One region of the Piscinibacter sp. HJYY11 genome, then DNA from elsewhere that is predicted to be linked to it. Evidence: predicted binding sites of a transcription regulator. Region 1 holds the regulator's gene; the other holds the start of a gene.
What was found. Region 1 encodes FNR, which switches genes on or off when oxygen is low (the NO sensors DNR and NnrR bind a similar motif). Its sites were predicted from a motif close to TTGATNNNNATCAA; they were not measured.
Positions count from the first base shown of each region.

Region 2: the regulator FNR is predicted to act here: its motif matches at 3,754-3,767, upstream of JI745_RS22860 (diiron oxygenase).

Region 1 is NZ_JAERQZ010000001.1:387,097-393,248, reverse strand. It holds gene JI745_RS01795 (sulfite exporter TauE/SafE family protein) at 1-275, opposite strand, end outside; gene hemN (oxygen-independent coproporphyrinogen III oxidase) at 275-1,696, opposite strand; gene fnr (fumarate/nitrate reduction transcriptional regulator Fnr) at 1,799-2,569, shown strand; gene JI745_RS01780 (hypothetical protein) at 2,585-2,848, opposite strand; gene JI745_RS01775 (nitrogen fixation protein FixH) at 2,851-3,084, opposite strand; gene ccoG (cytochrome c oxidase accessory protein CcoG) at 3,118-4,578, opposite strand; gene ccoP (cytochrome-c oxidase, cbb3-type subunit III) at 4,589-5,500, opposite strand; gene JI745_RS01760 (CcoQ/FixQ family Cbb3-type cytochrome c oxidase assembly chaperone) at 5,493-5,663, opposite strand; gene ccoO (cytochrome-c oxidase, cbb3-type subunit II) at 5,679-6,152, opposite strand, start outside.
Region 2 is NZ_JAERQZ010000001.1:4,883,426-4,889,577, forward strand. It holds gene JI745_RS22845 (ATPase domain-containing protein) at 1-1,060, shown strand, start outside; gene JI745_RS22850 (ATP-binding protein) at 1,050-2,606, shown strand; gene JI745_RS22855 (hypothetical protein) at 2,613-2,765, opposite strand; gene JI745_RS22860 (diiron oxygenase) at 2,831-3,718, opposite strand; gene JI745_RS22865 (MupA/Atu3671 family FMN-dependent luciferase-like monooxygenase) at 3,861-4,994, shown strand; gene modA (molybdate ABC transporter substrate-binding protein) at 5,042-5,791, shown strand; gene modB (molybdate ABC transporter permease subunit) at 5,802-6,152, shown strand, end outside.

The DNA.
Region 1 (6,152 bases):
CCGACGCCGAGCACGGCCAGGTGCACGAGCACCCAGACGGGCCGCAAAGCAGGCGCTGCTTCGCCAAGCTGACGCAGCAGTGCCACGCTCGATGCGGCCACCGCGCCACCGGCGGCATAGCCCGTGAGACGCCCGACGTGAAAGCCCAGCGTCGCCTGGTTTGCGCCGCCACACGCCCGGATCACCCCCGCACTCGTGCCGCCGCACATCGCCAGGCAGTGCGGCACGCCGGCCAGGCCCATCAAGGCCGCGCTGAAGACGAGCGCGAGTTCCATCAGATGATGCGAGAGAACCTCTCGCGCTGGCGGTCGGCCTGCAGGTGGCGGTCGAACACCATCGCCACCGCGCGCACGAAGTGCCAGCCCATGCGGGTGACCTGGATCGCACGCGGCTCGATCTCGACCAGCCCCTGCTCAGCCAGCGTCTCCAGTTGCGCAAGCTCGCGGCTGAAGTACTCGCGCATGTCGACCAGGTGCGCCAGCTCGACCGATTCGAACTCCAGTCGGCCCTGGCACATGAGCGCCATGATCACCGCGCGGCGCACCAGGTCGTCGCGTGTGAGCGCCAGGCCGCGCACGATGGGCAGCTGGCCCTGGGCCAGCGCGTCGTAGTACTCGGGCAGTGTCTTCGCGTTCTGGCTGTAGGTCGCACCGATGTGGCCGATGGCCGACACGCCGAGGGCCACGAGATCGCAGTCGGGCTGCGTGCTGTAGCCCTGGAAGTTGCGGTGCAGCCGGCCCTGGCGCTTGGCCACGGCGAGGGCATCGTCGGGCAGCGCGAAATGGTCCATGCCGATGTAGGTGTAGCCAGCCGCCAGAAACGCCGCGATCGCGTCGCTCAGCATGCCCACGCGGTGGCCTGCGGGCGGCAGCTCGCTGATCTCGATGCGACGCTGGGGCTTGAAGCGCTGCGGCAGGTGCGCATAGGCGTAGAGCGCGATGCGGTCGGGCCGCAGCGAGGTGACCTGCTGCACCGTCCTCCCAAACGACACCGGGTTCTGCCTGGGCAGGCCGTAGATCAGGTCGACGTTGACCGACTCGAAGCCGATCTCGCGAGAAGCCTCCATCAAGGCGCGCACCGACTCGAAGGGCTGAACGCGGTGCACCGCGCGCTGCACCTGTTCGTCGAAGTCCTGCACGCCGAAGCTCAGGCGGTTGAAGCCGAGCGTGAAAAGGTGCTGCAGCCGCTCGCGCGTGACGGTCCGCGGGTCGACCTCGATCGACATCTCCGCGCCCGGGGCGATCCTGAAATGCCGTCGCAGCGCGCCCAGCAGGCGGCTCAGCTCGTCATCGCCGAGGAAGGTGGGCGTGCCGCCGCCCAGGTGCAGCTGCGAGACGCTCTGCCCCACGCCGAGCAGCGCGGTGTGCAGGTCCATCTCCTGTTCGAGCGCGTCGAGGTAGACCGCAGCGCGCCCATGGTCGCGGGTCACGACCTTGTTGCAGGCACAGTAGTAGCACACCGATTCGCAGAACGGAATGTGCACGTAGACCGACAACGGCGCAGCGGCAGCACCTTGCGCACGCAGCCGTGCGGCACGCTCATGGTCGGCCTGACCAAACGCTTCGACGAAGCGGTCGGCCGTGGGGTACGAGGTGTAGCGCGGGCCGGCGACGTCGTAGCGCTGCAGCAGCTCGGGCGTGATCTGGAAATGGGGCGTTGCGCTGGGCGCAGCCGGTGGACACAGGACGTCGCTCATGGTGCCCCCACTGTGCCAAGGCGACCCGCGCGCGCATTGACGCCGGTCAAGCGCCGTGACGGCCTGCACCAACAGAATCCTCGCAGGCTTGAGATGCATCACATGACCGACACCGTCCCGTCCTTCGCCGCCAGCAAGCGCAGCACCCGCGCTGCCGCACCGGCGCCCGCGCTCAAGGTGGCCTGCTCCAGCTGCAGCCTGCGCGAGCTGTGCCTGCCCGTGGGCCTGCCGCAGGCCGACATGGACCGGCTCGACACGCTCGTCACCACGCGGCGCAGCGTCGCGCGGGGCGACCTGCTCTTCCGCGTGGGCGACAGCTTCCAGTGCCTGTATGCGGTGCGCACCGGCTTCTTCAAGACCTGCGTGTCGCTCGAAGACGGGCGAGACCAGGTGACCGGCTTCCAGATGGCCGGCGAATTGCTGGGGCTCGACGGCATCGGCCACGAGCGGCACAGCTGCAACGCGGTGGCGCTGGAGGATTCGCAGCTGTGCGTGATCCCGTATTCGCAGCTCGAGTCGCTGTCACGCGAGTTCGGTGAGCTGCAGCGGCAGTTCCACAAGATCATGAGCCGCGAGATCGTGCGCGACCATGGCGTGATGCTGCTGCTCGGGTCGATGCGGGCCGAGGAGCGGCTGGCGGCGTTCCTGCTGAACCTCACGCAGCGCCTGCAGGCTCGCGGGTTCTCGTCATCGTCTCTCGTGCTGCGCATGACGCGCGAGGAGATCGGCTCCTACCTCGGGCTCAAGCTCGAAACGGTGAGCCGAACCTTCTCGAAGTTTCACGATGACGGGCTGCTGGAGGTGAAGCAGCGGGACATTCGCATCCTGGATGCCGAAGGGCTGCGTCGCCTCGTCAACAGCGCTCGCTGCTAGGGTCTGTTCACACTGCTAGAACGGGTCTTGCCGGTTCACCTCGCTGTCGGCCTTCATCAAGAGCACCGTCACCGCCCCCGACACCGCCATCACCCCCCAGCAGATGAAAAAGGTGGCCGTATAGACTGCCTGCCTGGGCCAGCCGACCACCTCCCCGCCGAACCACCGCAGGTCGCTCGGGTCGATCACCGCAAACAGCAGCATCTCCAGCACCCCGGCCATCAGGAACGACGGCCACAGGATCTGCAGCGCCCGCTGGCGGAAGGCCGGCGACAACATGGTCAGGGCGTCGGCGTGGCCGCGTGGTTGCGAGCCTTCAGCGCCGGGCTCATGGAGCCCGAGCTGTCGGCCACCGCCGCCGGCACCTGCACCACCGGGTCCACGTGTGTCAGCGCGATCTTCAGCGTGACGATGCCGGCCAGCACCACGGCCGCAGGCCCGGCCAGCACCAGCCACACCATGCCCACGCGCCACCAGGGCGTGGGTGCCGGAACGGTCTTCACATTGGCGTTCATCGCAAGGTCTCCTGTTTCCAACTCATCCACGCTTCATCGCGGCACGACGAAGGTCGACTTCTCGTCGACCACCGCCGCCCCGTCTTCCCCATGCGCCAGCCGCTCGATGCGGAAGCGGATGGCGTGCGCACCGGCGCCCAGCGACCTGGCCACGCCGTGCGGCACCTGCACGCTCACCGGCCACCAGCGCGCCTCGGCCGCACCCACCTCGAAGTCGGCGCGCGAGCTGATCGCGGCACCGTCCAGCCCATCGAGCGAGACGCGGTAGCGCTGCGTGGCCTCGGTGGCGTTCATCACCTGCAGCCGGTAGACGTTCTCGACAGCACCGTCATCCACCAGCCGCGCGAGCGCCCCTCGGTCACGCACCACGTCGACACGGAACGGGCTGCGCAGCGCGAGGCTCACCACGAAGCCGATGCAGATGAGCGCCAGCACGCCGCTGTAGACGAGCACGCGCGGCCGCAGCACACGCTTCAGGGTCTGCCCCGAAGACCAGCGGTTGGACAACCCGTTCTGCGTCGCGAAGCGGATCAGCCCGCGTTCGTAGTTCATCTTGTCCATCACCTCGTTGCACACGTCGACGCACGAGGCACAGCTGATGCACTGGTACTGCAGGCCGTTGCGGATGTCGATGCCGGTCGGGCACACCTGCACGCACAGGCCGCAGTCGATGCAGTCGCCCAGCCCCTTGGCTCTGGGGTCGACCTTGCGGCCGCGCGAGCCGCGCGGTTCGCCACGCTGCGGGTCGTAGCTGACGATGAGCGTGTCGCGGTCGAACATCGCGCTCTGGAAGCGCGCATACGGGCACATGTAGGTGCAGACCTGCTCGCGCAGGTAGCCGGCGTTGCCGTAGGTGGCGAAGCCGTAGAAGAGCACCCAGAACCATTCCCACGGGCCGAAGGACATGGTGAACGCTTCGCCCCACAGCACCTTCACCGGCGTGAAGTAGCCCACGAGCGTGAAGCCCGTCCACAGGCCGATCCCGATCCACGCGGCCTGCTTGCCGCCCTTGCGCCACAGCTTCTCGAACGACCACGGCGCGGCATCGAGCCGCATGCGCGCGATGCGGTCGCCCTCGAACCGGCGCTCCACCCAGAGGAAGATTTCGGTGTAGACCGTCTGCGGGCAGCTGAAGCCACACCACAATCGCCCCGCCACCGCGGTGAAGAGGAACAGCAGGTAGGCGCTGATGATGAGCAGCGCCGCGAGATAGACCAGGTCCTGCGGATGCAGCACCAGGCCGAAGATGTAGAAGCGCCGCGCGGCCAGGTCGAAGAGCACCGCCTGGCGGTCGTTCCATTGCAGCCAGGGCAGGCCGTAGAACATGATCTGCGTGAGCCACACCATCGCCCAGCGCCACTTGGCGAAGGTGCCCGTCACCGAGCGCGGGTAGATCTTCTTCTGCTTCTCGAAGAGCCAGCCGCCCTCGCCTTCGATGCCGCTTGCGGCTTCGGCGGCGGCGATGGGAATGACACGTGACGGGTTACTGCTCATCGCGAAGGAATCAAGGGCTCGTGCCGCTGCCGTGCGAAAGGCTCCACACGTAGGCACCGAGCACGTGGATCTGGCCCGGCGTCAGGCGCGAGTCATGCGCCGGCATGACGTTGACCTTGCCTTTGTTGACGATCGACACGATCGCGTCCTCGCCCCAGCCGTGCAGCCACACCTTGTCGGCGAGGTTGGGCGCGCCCAGTGCCGGGTTGCCCCTGCCGCCCACGCCGTGGCAGGCCGCACAGGCGGCAAACTTGGCCCGGCCTTCGTTGGCCTGGATCGCGTTGTGCGGGCTGCCCGACAGGCTGAGCACGTAGTGCGCGAGGTTGCCCACGTCGGTCGACGAGCCCACGGCCGCGGCCATGGGGGGCATGTTGCCGGTGCGGCCCTTGGCGATCGTCTCCTTGATGGCCTCGAGCGAGCCGCCGTAGAGCCAGTCGCTGTCGGTCAGGTTGGGGAAGCCCTTGCTGCCGCGTGCGTCCGACCCGTGGCAGGCGGCGCAGTTGTTGACGAAGAGGCGCTCGCCGATGCCCATGGCGCCGGCATCCTTGGCCAGCACCTCGGCGGGCTGCGCGACGTAGCGCGCGTAGACCGCCGCCATGGCGTCGTTGGCCTTCTTCTGCTCGGCTTCGTACTGGCCGGTGCTCGTCCAGTTCAGCGTGCCGGCGCTGCTGCCGAGGCCGGGGTAGAGGAAGACATAAGCACCGCCGCACACCACGGTCAACACGAACAGCACCATCCACCAGCGCGGCAGCGGGTTGTTGAGCTCCACCAGGTCTTGGTCCCACACGTGGCCGGTGGTGTTGTCCTTGGCCATCGGCGTGCGGCGCGAGGCGATGACGAGCAGCGCCAGGCAGGCGACGAGCGACCCCACCGTGGCGATGGCGATGAAGGTCGACCAGCCGCTGTTGAAGAAGTCACTCATGGCGGGCTCCCATAGCGGCGTCGTCGGCGTCGGCCATGAAGGGAACGAGGGCCGCTTCGTCGAAGCGGTCGCGGTTGCGCCGGGCCCAGGCCCAGGTGCAGATGCCGGCGAAGGTGGCGAGCGAGACCAGGGTCACCAGGGATCGAAGGTCGTTGAGGTCCATGTCGTTCTTCCCGTCTTACTTGAGGGCCGTGCCCATCACCTGCAGGTAGGCGATGAGTGCGTCGAGCTCGGTCTTGTTCTTCACCGCGTCGGTGGCGCCGGCGATGTCGGCATCGGTGTAGGGCACGCCGGCCACGCGCAAGGCCTTCAGGTGGTTGGGCAATGCCTTGCCGTCGACCGGCGCCTTGTCGAGCCAGGGGTAGGCCGGCATGTTCGACTCGGGCACCAGGTCGCGTGGGCTGATGAGGTGCAGGCGATGCCAGTCGTCGCTGTACTTGCCGCCCACGCGGTGCAGGTCGGGGCCGGTGCGCTTGCTGCCCCACTGGAAGGGGTGGTCGTAGACGAACTCGCCCGCGGTGGAGTACTTGCCATAGCGCAGCGTCTCGGCGCGGAAGGGCCGGATCATCTGCGAGTGGCAGTTGTAGCAACCCTCGCGCACGTAGACGTCGCGCCCGGCGAGCTGCAGCGCGGTGTAGGGCTTGAGGCCTTC
Region 2 (6,152 bases), 4.5 Mb from region 1:
TCGGCGCCAGATCCTGGGCCTGAAGCAATACCTCGTCCGCCGGCAGTGCACCGTGCTGCTGCTCGACGACCGCACGGCCGAGGGCATGGACACGCAGCTCCAGAGCATCGCGCATGGCGTCCTGACGCTCGATGCGTACACCCCTGCCTACGGCCGCATGCTGCGCCAGCTGCGCGTGGTGAAGTTTCGCGGCAGTGATTTCCGAAGCGGGCTGCACGACTTCGTCATCAACCGTGGCGGCCTGACCGTCTTCCCGCGGCTGTCGGCCGCCGAGCATCGCACGACCTTCACGCGCGAGACCGTGCCCAGCGGCGTGGACTCGCTCGACGCGCTGCTGGGCGGCGGCATCGACCGTGGCACCGCCACGCTGGTCATCGGCCCGCCCGGCACCGGCAAGTCGACCGTGGCCTTGCAGTACGCGCATGCCGCGGCGCAGCGTGGCGACCATGCGGCCATCTTCAACTTCGAGGAAACCGCCGCCATCCTGACGGAACGCGCCGCGGGCCTGGGCATGACGCTGCACGAAGGCGTGGGCCCGGGAAAGATCGCCGTGCGGCAAATCGACCCGGCCGAGATCTCGCCCGGCGAGTTCGTCGCGTTCGTGCGCAAGGCGGTGGAGGTCGATGGCGCACGCGTGGTGGTGATCGACAGCCTCAACGGCTACCTCAACGCCATGCCCGACGACAAGCAGCTCACGGCGCAGTTGCACGAGCTGCTGTCCTACCTCAACAACCATGGCGTGGCGACCTTCCTCATCGCAGCGCAGAGCGGCATGCTGGGGCCCACGATGCGCTCGCCGGTGGACGCCAGCTACCTCGCCGACTCGGTGGTGGTGCTGCGCATGTACGAGCATGGCGGCGTGGTGAGGAAGGCCATCTCGGTGGTCAAGAAGCGCAGCGGCCCGCATGAGGATTCGATCCGCCGCCTGTGGTTCGATGAAGCCGGCGTGCACCTGAGCGAGCCGCTGATGCACTTGCGCGGCGTGCTGACGGGGGTGCCGGTCGAAGTCGAGTCGTCCGAGTCGGCACCGGCGGGGTCGCGGGTTGCCGATGCCACCTGACGCCGGCATCGCCCACACTCCCGACGCCGAGCGTGTGCTCGTGTTGCCGGTCACCCGCCGCGATGGCGAGGTGACCGAGCAGTTGTTGCTGCGCGCCGGGCTGGACTGCCGTGTTTGCGCCAGCCTGGCGGTGCTGGCAGGTGAGCTGGCGCAAGGCGCGGGCGCGCTGCTGTTCACCGAGGCGGCGCTGGCCGGGCCCGGGGTCGACGTGCTCACCGGCGCCTTGGCGGCGCAACCGCCGTGGTCCCAGGTGCCGCTGGTGGTGCTGGTGCGCGACCACAGCAGCTCATCGGCGGGGTTGAAGCTCCTGGAGTCGCTCGACAACGTGACGCTGCTCGACCGCCCCGCCTCCACCCGTTCGGTGATCAGTGCCGTGCAGTCGGCGCTGCGCGACCGGCGCAAGCAGTACCGCATCCGCGACCAGCTCGAGGAGCAGGCGCTGGCCGATCGCCGCAAGGACGAGTTCCTCGCCACGCTCGCCCACGAGCTGCGCAACCCGCTCGCGCCCATCCGCACCGGGCTGCAAATCCTCTCCAAGCTGCCGCAGCCCGACGAGAAGGCGATCCGTCTGCACGAGATCATGGAGCGCCAGATGGTGCAGATGGTCAAGCTGATCGACGAGCTGCTCGAGATCTCGCGCATCTCCACCGGCAAGGTGGTGCTGCACAAGGAGCGGGCCGACATGCGCCATGTGATCGGCATGGCGCTCGAAGGCAGCCAGCCGCTGATCGATGCTGCACGCCACACGCTCGACGTGCAGCTGGAGGAGCAGCCGGTGTGGGTCTATGGCGACCCGGCTCGGCTGGCGCAGGTGGTCAGCAACCTCGTCAACAACGCCGCCAAGTACACGCCCAACGGCGGGTGCATCACCGTGCGCATGGCGCACTGGGACGGCGTGGTCGAGGTGAGCGTTGCCGACAACGGCGTGGGCATCCCTGCCGACATGATCGACTCGGTGTTCGACATGTTCGCCCAGGTCAACCGCACGCTCGACCGCTCGCAGGGCGGCCTGGGCATCGGCCTCGCGCTGGTACGCCGCCTGATGGAGCTGCACGGCGGCTCGGTGCGCGCCGAAAGCGCCGGCACCGACCGCGGCTCGTGCTTCACGCTGCGCCTACCGGCCCTCGACCATGCCGTGGTGGACAGCGGCGCGCCGGCCGCCGAAGGCCAGTTCGCCATGCGCGAGAAGCGCCTGCGGGTGCTCGTGATCGACGACAACCAGGACGCCGCGGAAACGCTGGCCATGCTGCTCGAATCGCACGGCCACAAGACGCTCAAGGCCTACAGCGCGATGACCGGCCTGGCGGCGGCGGCGCGCTTCCGGCCGCAGGCCGTGTTCTGCGACATCGAGATGCCGGGCATGAGCGGCTACGAGGTGGCGACGCGGCTGCGTGACGAGCCGCGCCATGCGCCGGCCTTGCTCGTGGCCGTGACGGGTCGTGGCGCCCGCGAGGACCAGCAGCGTTCGCTGCAGGCGGGCTTCGACGTGCACCTCACCAAGCCGATCGGCTACGAGGCGGTGCGGCAGGCGCTGGCGCGCCTGTGAGGCCGCTTACTTCAACACGCCCAGCTTGAGCAGCAGGCGGGCGTATTCGACCTGCGCGTACAGCGCTTCCATCTCGCGCTTGAGCTCCAGCCACTGGGCCACCTTGGCTTGCATGGCGGCGTCGGTCTGGGGTGGGGTGGGTTCCTTCGGCGTGTCCATGGACGCATGGTGCCTGAGCCGGCCGAAACCGGCACCCCATGGACAGGGGCGGGCGGGCACTCGCTTCACCAGGTGGGTGGTTCGCGCAACAGGCCCGTCCTGAGAAAGTAGCCCACGATCTTCTCGGCGCCGCGCGTGCGGTGCGCATGCGTGGCCGGGTGAGCGAGCGCCCTCTGTCGCACCTCGTACGCATCGGCGATGCCGGCATCGCGGTAGACGCTCGGGTTGTAGTAGTCGGCCCAGCAGGCCTTCAGGAACGCGGCCAGCCATTCGCGGAAGGCCGCCAGCTTCTCGGGCGGCCAGCCCGGGCTGTAGCGCTCGAAGAGCTCGGCCAGGTAGAGCCGGCCGAAGGCGAGGTGCCGCGCCTCGTCGATGTGGTGCACCTTGTTGATCTCCCGCACCAGCGGGTCGACACGCTCGTCGCGGCCGATGAGCACGTTGTAGAAGTCGCCCAGTTCCTCCACCACCATCGCCATGCTGAAGAAGACCACCTCCTCCTTGCCGCGGTCCATCTCCTTCGCGTCCTTCGGAAGGGGCAGCTTCTTCTCGGGGTACACCTTGCCGATGTAGCGGTGGCAGAACTCGCCGAACATCACCATGTGCTTGTTTTCCTCGTCGAGGAAGTGGTGCAGGTACTCGGTGATCTCGCGGTTGTTGCTCGTGCTGTAGAGGCGGTGCGCCAGCCCTTGCACCAGGATGCGCTCGCCCTTCAGCACGAGGCTGAACATGTTGGCCACTTCGTGCAGGCTGAGCTTGTGGCGGGTGGCCTCGTCCAGTGTGTCCCACATGGGCGTGCCGTAGAGCGAGATCAGCTCCGGCGGCATGCACCAGGCGCCTTCCTGCAGGCGGCCCGGCCAGTCGAACGCGTTGTAGACGTCGTAGAACTTCCGGCATGACGCCCGGGACAGGCGCACGGCCAGTTGCGAAGCAGTTTCGGGGGCAACGGTTTCCATGCGGAGGATGGTCTGGTGCGCCGCCGCGGCGCGGTTTGACCTTCGTCAAGGCGCATGGCCACGTCCTGCAGGCAGGGGGTGGGGGTCCAGCTCCTTAACCTGGATCAAACACGGCAGCAGGCCGCCGCCATCGAATGCGGGCATGCAGATCGACCTTCATGCCCATCAAGAGCGGCCCTTGGCCTTCGGCCTCTACTACTTCGGCAGCGACGAGGGAGGCCCGCAGGCCAGCGCGCAGCGACGCCTGCTCTTCGAGAGCGCACGCTTTGCCGACGACAACGGCTTCTCGGCCGTGTGGGCGCCCGAGCGCCACTTTCATGCCTTCGGCGGCCTGTCCCCCAACCCCGCGGTGATGGCGGCTGCGCTGGCCGCCACGACGCAGCGCGTGCGCATCCGCTCCGGCAGTGTCGTCGTGCCCTTGCATCACCCGGCGCGGGTGGCGGAGGAGTGGGCCATGGTCGACGTCCTCTCCGGCGGCCGTGTCGACCTCGGCCTGGCCTCGGGCTGGTTTCCCAACGACTTCGTGCTTGCCGCGCCCGGCCACTACGAACGCCGCAACGAGCTCGTGTTCGAGCGGGTGGCCGAGCTGCGCGCCCTGTGGGCTGGCGAGCCCTTCGACGCGATCAACGCGCTCGGCGACTGCGTGCAGCTGCGCACCATGCCGCGGCCGGTGCAGCGCACCCTGCCGATCTGGATCACCGCCGCCGGCAACCCGCAGACCTTCCGCCGCGCCGGCACGATGGGCCTCAATGTGCTGACGCATCTGCTCGGCCAGTCGCTCGAGGCGCTGGCCGACAAGATCGCCGCCTACCGGCAAGCCTGGCGCGACGCGGGCCAAGCCGGGCAGGGCACGGTGACGCTGATGCTGCACACCTTCGTCGGCCAGAGCGAGGCGGAGGTGCGCCGCAAGGTGAAGGCGCCGATGCTGCGCTACCTGGCAAGCTCGGCCAACCTGGTGGGCCAGTACACCGCCGCCGTGCCCTTCTTCCAGAAGCAGTGCGCCGCCAGCGCGGCGCCCGCCTCGCAGAACGACCTGGCCGATGCGCTCGAGTTCTCGTTCGAGCGCTACTACGCCACCAGCTCGCTGCTCGGCACGCTCGACGACTGCCTGGGCATGACCGACAAGCTCAAGGCCATCGAGGTCGACGAGGTCGCCTGCCTGATCGACTTCGGCGTCGATCCCGACGAGGTGCTCGCCGCCCTGCCGGCCCTGGCCGAGCTGCGCGACCTGGCGCAGGTGCCGATGGACGACGACGCGCTGCTGCTCAACGCCTGAGGGGCCGACATGTACACTCGTATATATCGACCTGGCGGAGCGTCGTCGTGTTCTCGTCTCGCAAACTCGTTGCTGCGCTGGCGCTGCTGGCGTCCCTTGGCGCCCACGCGGCCGAGCTGACGGTCTCTGCCGCCTCGAGCCTTGCCAATGCGTTCAGCGAGCTCGGCCCGGCCTTCGAGGCGGCCAACCCGGGGCACAAGGTGCTCTTCAATCACGGCGCGTCGGGCGCGCTGCTGCAGCAGCTCACCCGGGGCGCGCCGGTCGACGTGTTCGCAAGCGCCGACCAGGAGACGATGGACCAGGCGCAGACCCGCGGGCTGGTGAAGGCGGCGCAACGCAGGAACTTCGTCTCCAACGCGCTGGTGCTGATCGTGCCTGCGGCGACGACGAGGCTCCCAAAGACCTTGGCCGATCTCGGCCAGGCGCCCTACCAGCGCATCGCCATCGGCCTGCCGGCCAGCGTGCCGGTGGGGCGCTACACCCAGGGTGTGCTCGAAGCCGCGGGCCTGTGGAAGGCCATCGAGCCCAAGATGATCGGCGCGAACAACGTGCGCCAGGCGCTCGACTACGTGGCGCGCGGTGAGGTCGACGCCGGCTTCGTGTACGCCACCGACGCCGCCCTGCTGCACGGCAAGGTGAAGGTCGCCTTCAGCGTGCCGACGCCGTCGCCCATCCTCTACCCGGTGGCGCCGCTCGTGGCCAGCCCCCATGCCGCGCTGGCCCAGCGCTTCGTCGATTTCCTCGTGTCGGCGCCTGCGCAGGCGGTGCTGGCCCGACACGGCTTCGGCAAGCCGTGACGACAGACCCATGAGCACCGCCTGGGTCGCACTGGCCCTCACCCTCAAGATCGCCGCGTGGGCCACGTTGCTCAACCTGCTGCTGGGCGTGGGCATCGGCTACGCGATCGCCCGTTGGCGCTTCCCCGGCCGCAACCTCGTCGACGCGGCACTCACGCTGCCGATGGTCATGCCGCCGACCGTGCTCGGCTACTACCTGCTGGTGGTGATCGGCACGCACTCGCCGCTGGGCTCGTGGTTGCTGCAGACCTTCGGCGTGCGGCTCATCTTCACCTGGCAGGGCGCGGTGATCGCCGCCACCGTGGTGTCGTTCCCGCTCGTCTTCAAGGCGGCGCGCGCAGCGTTCGAGACGGTCGACCCG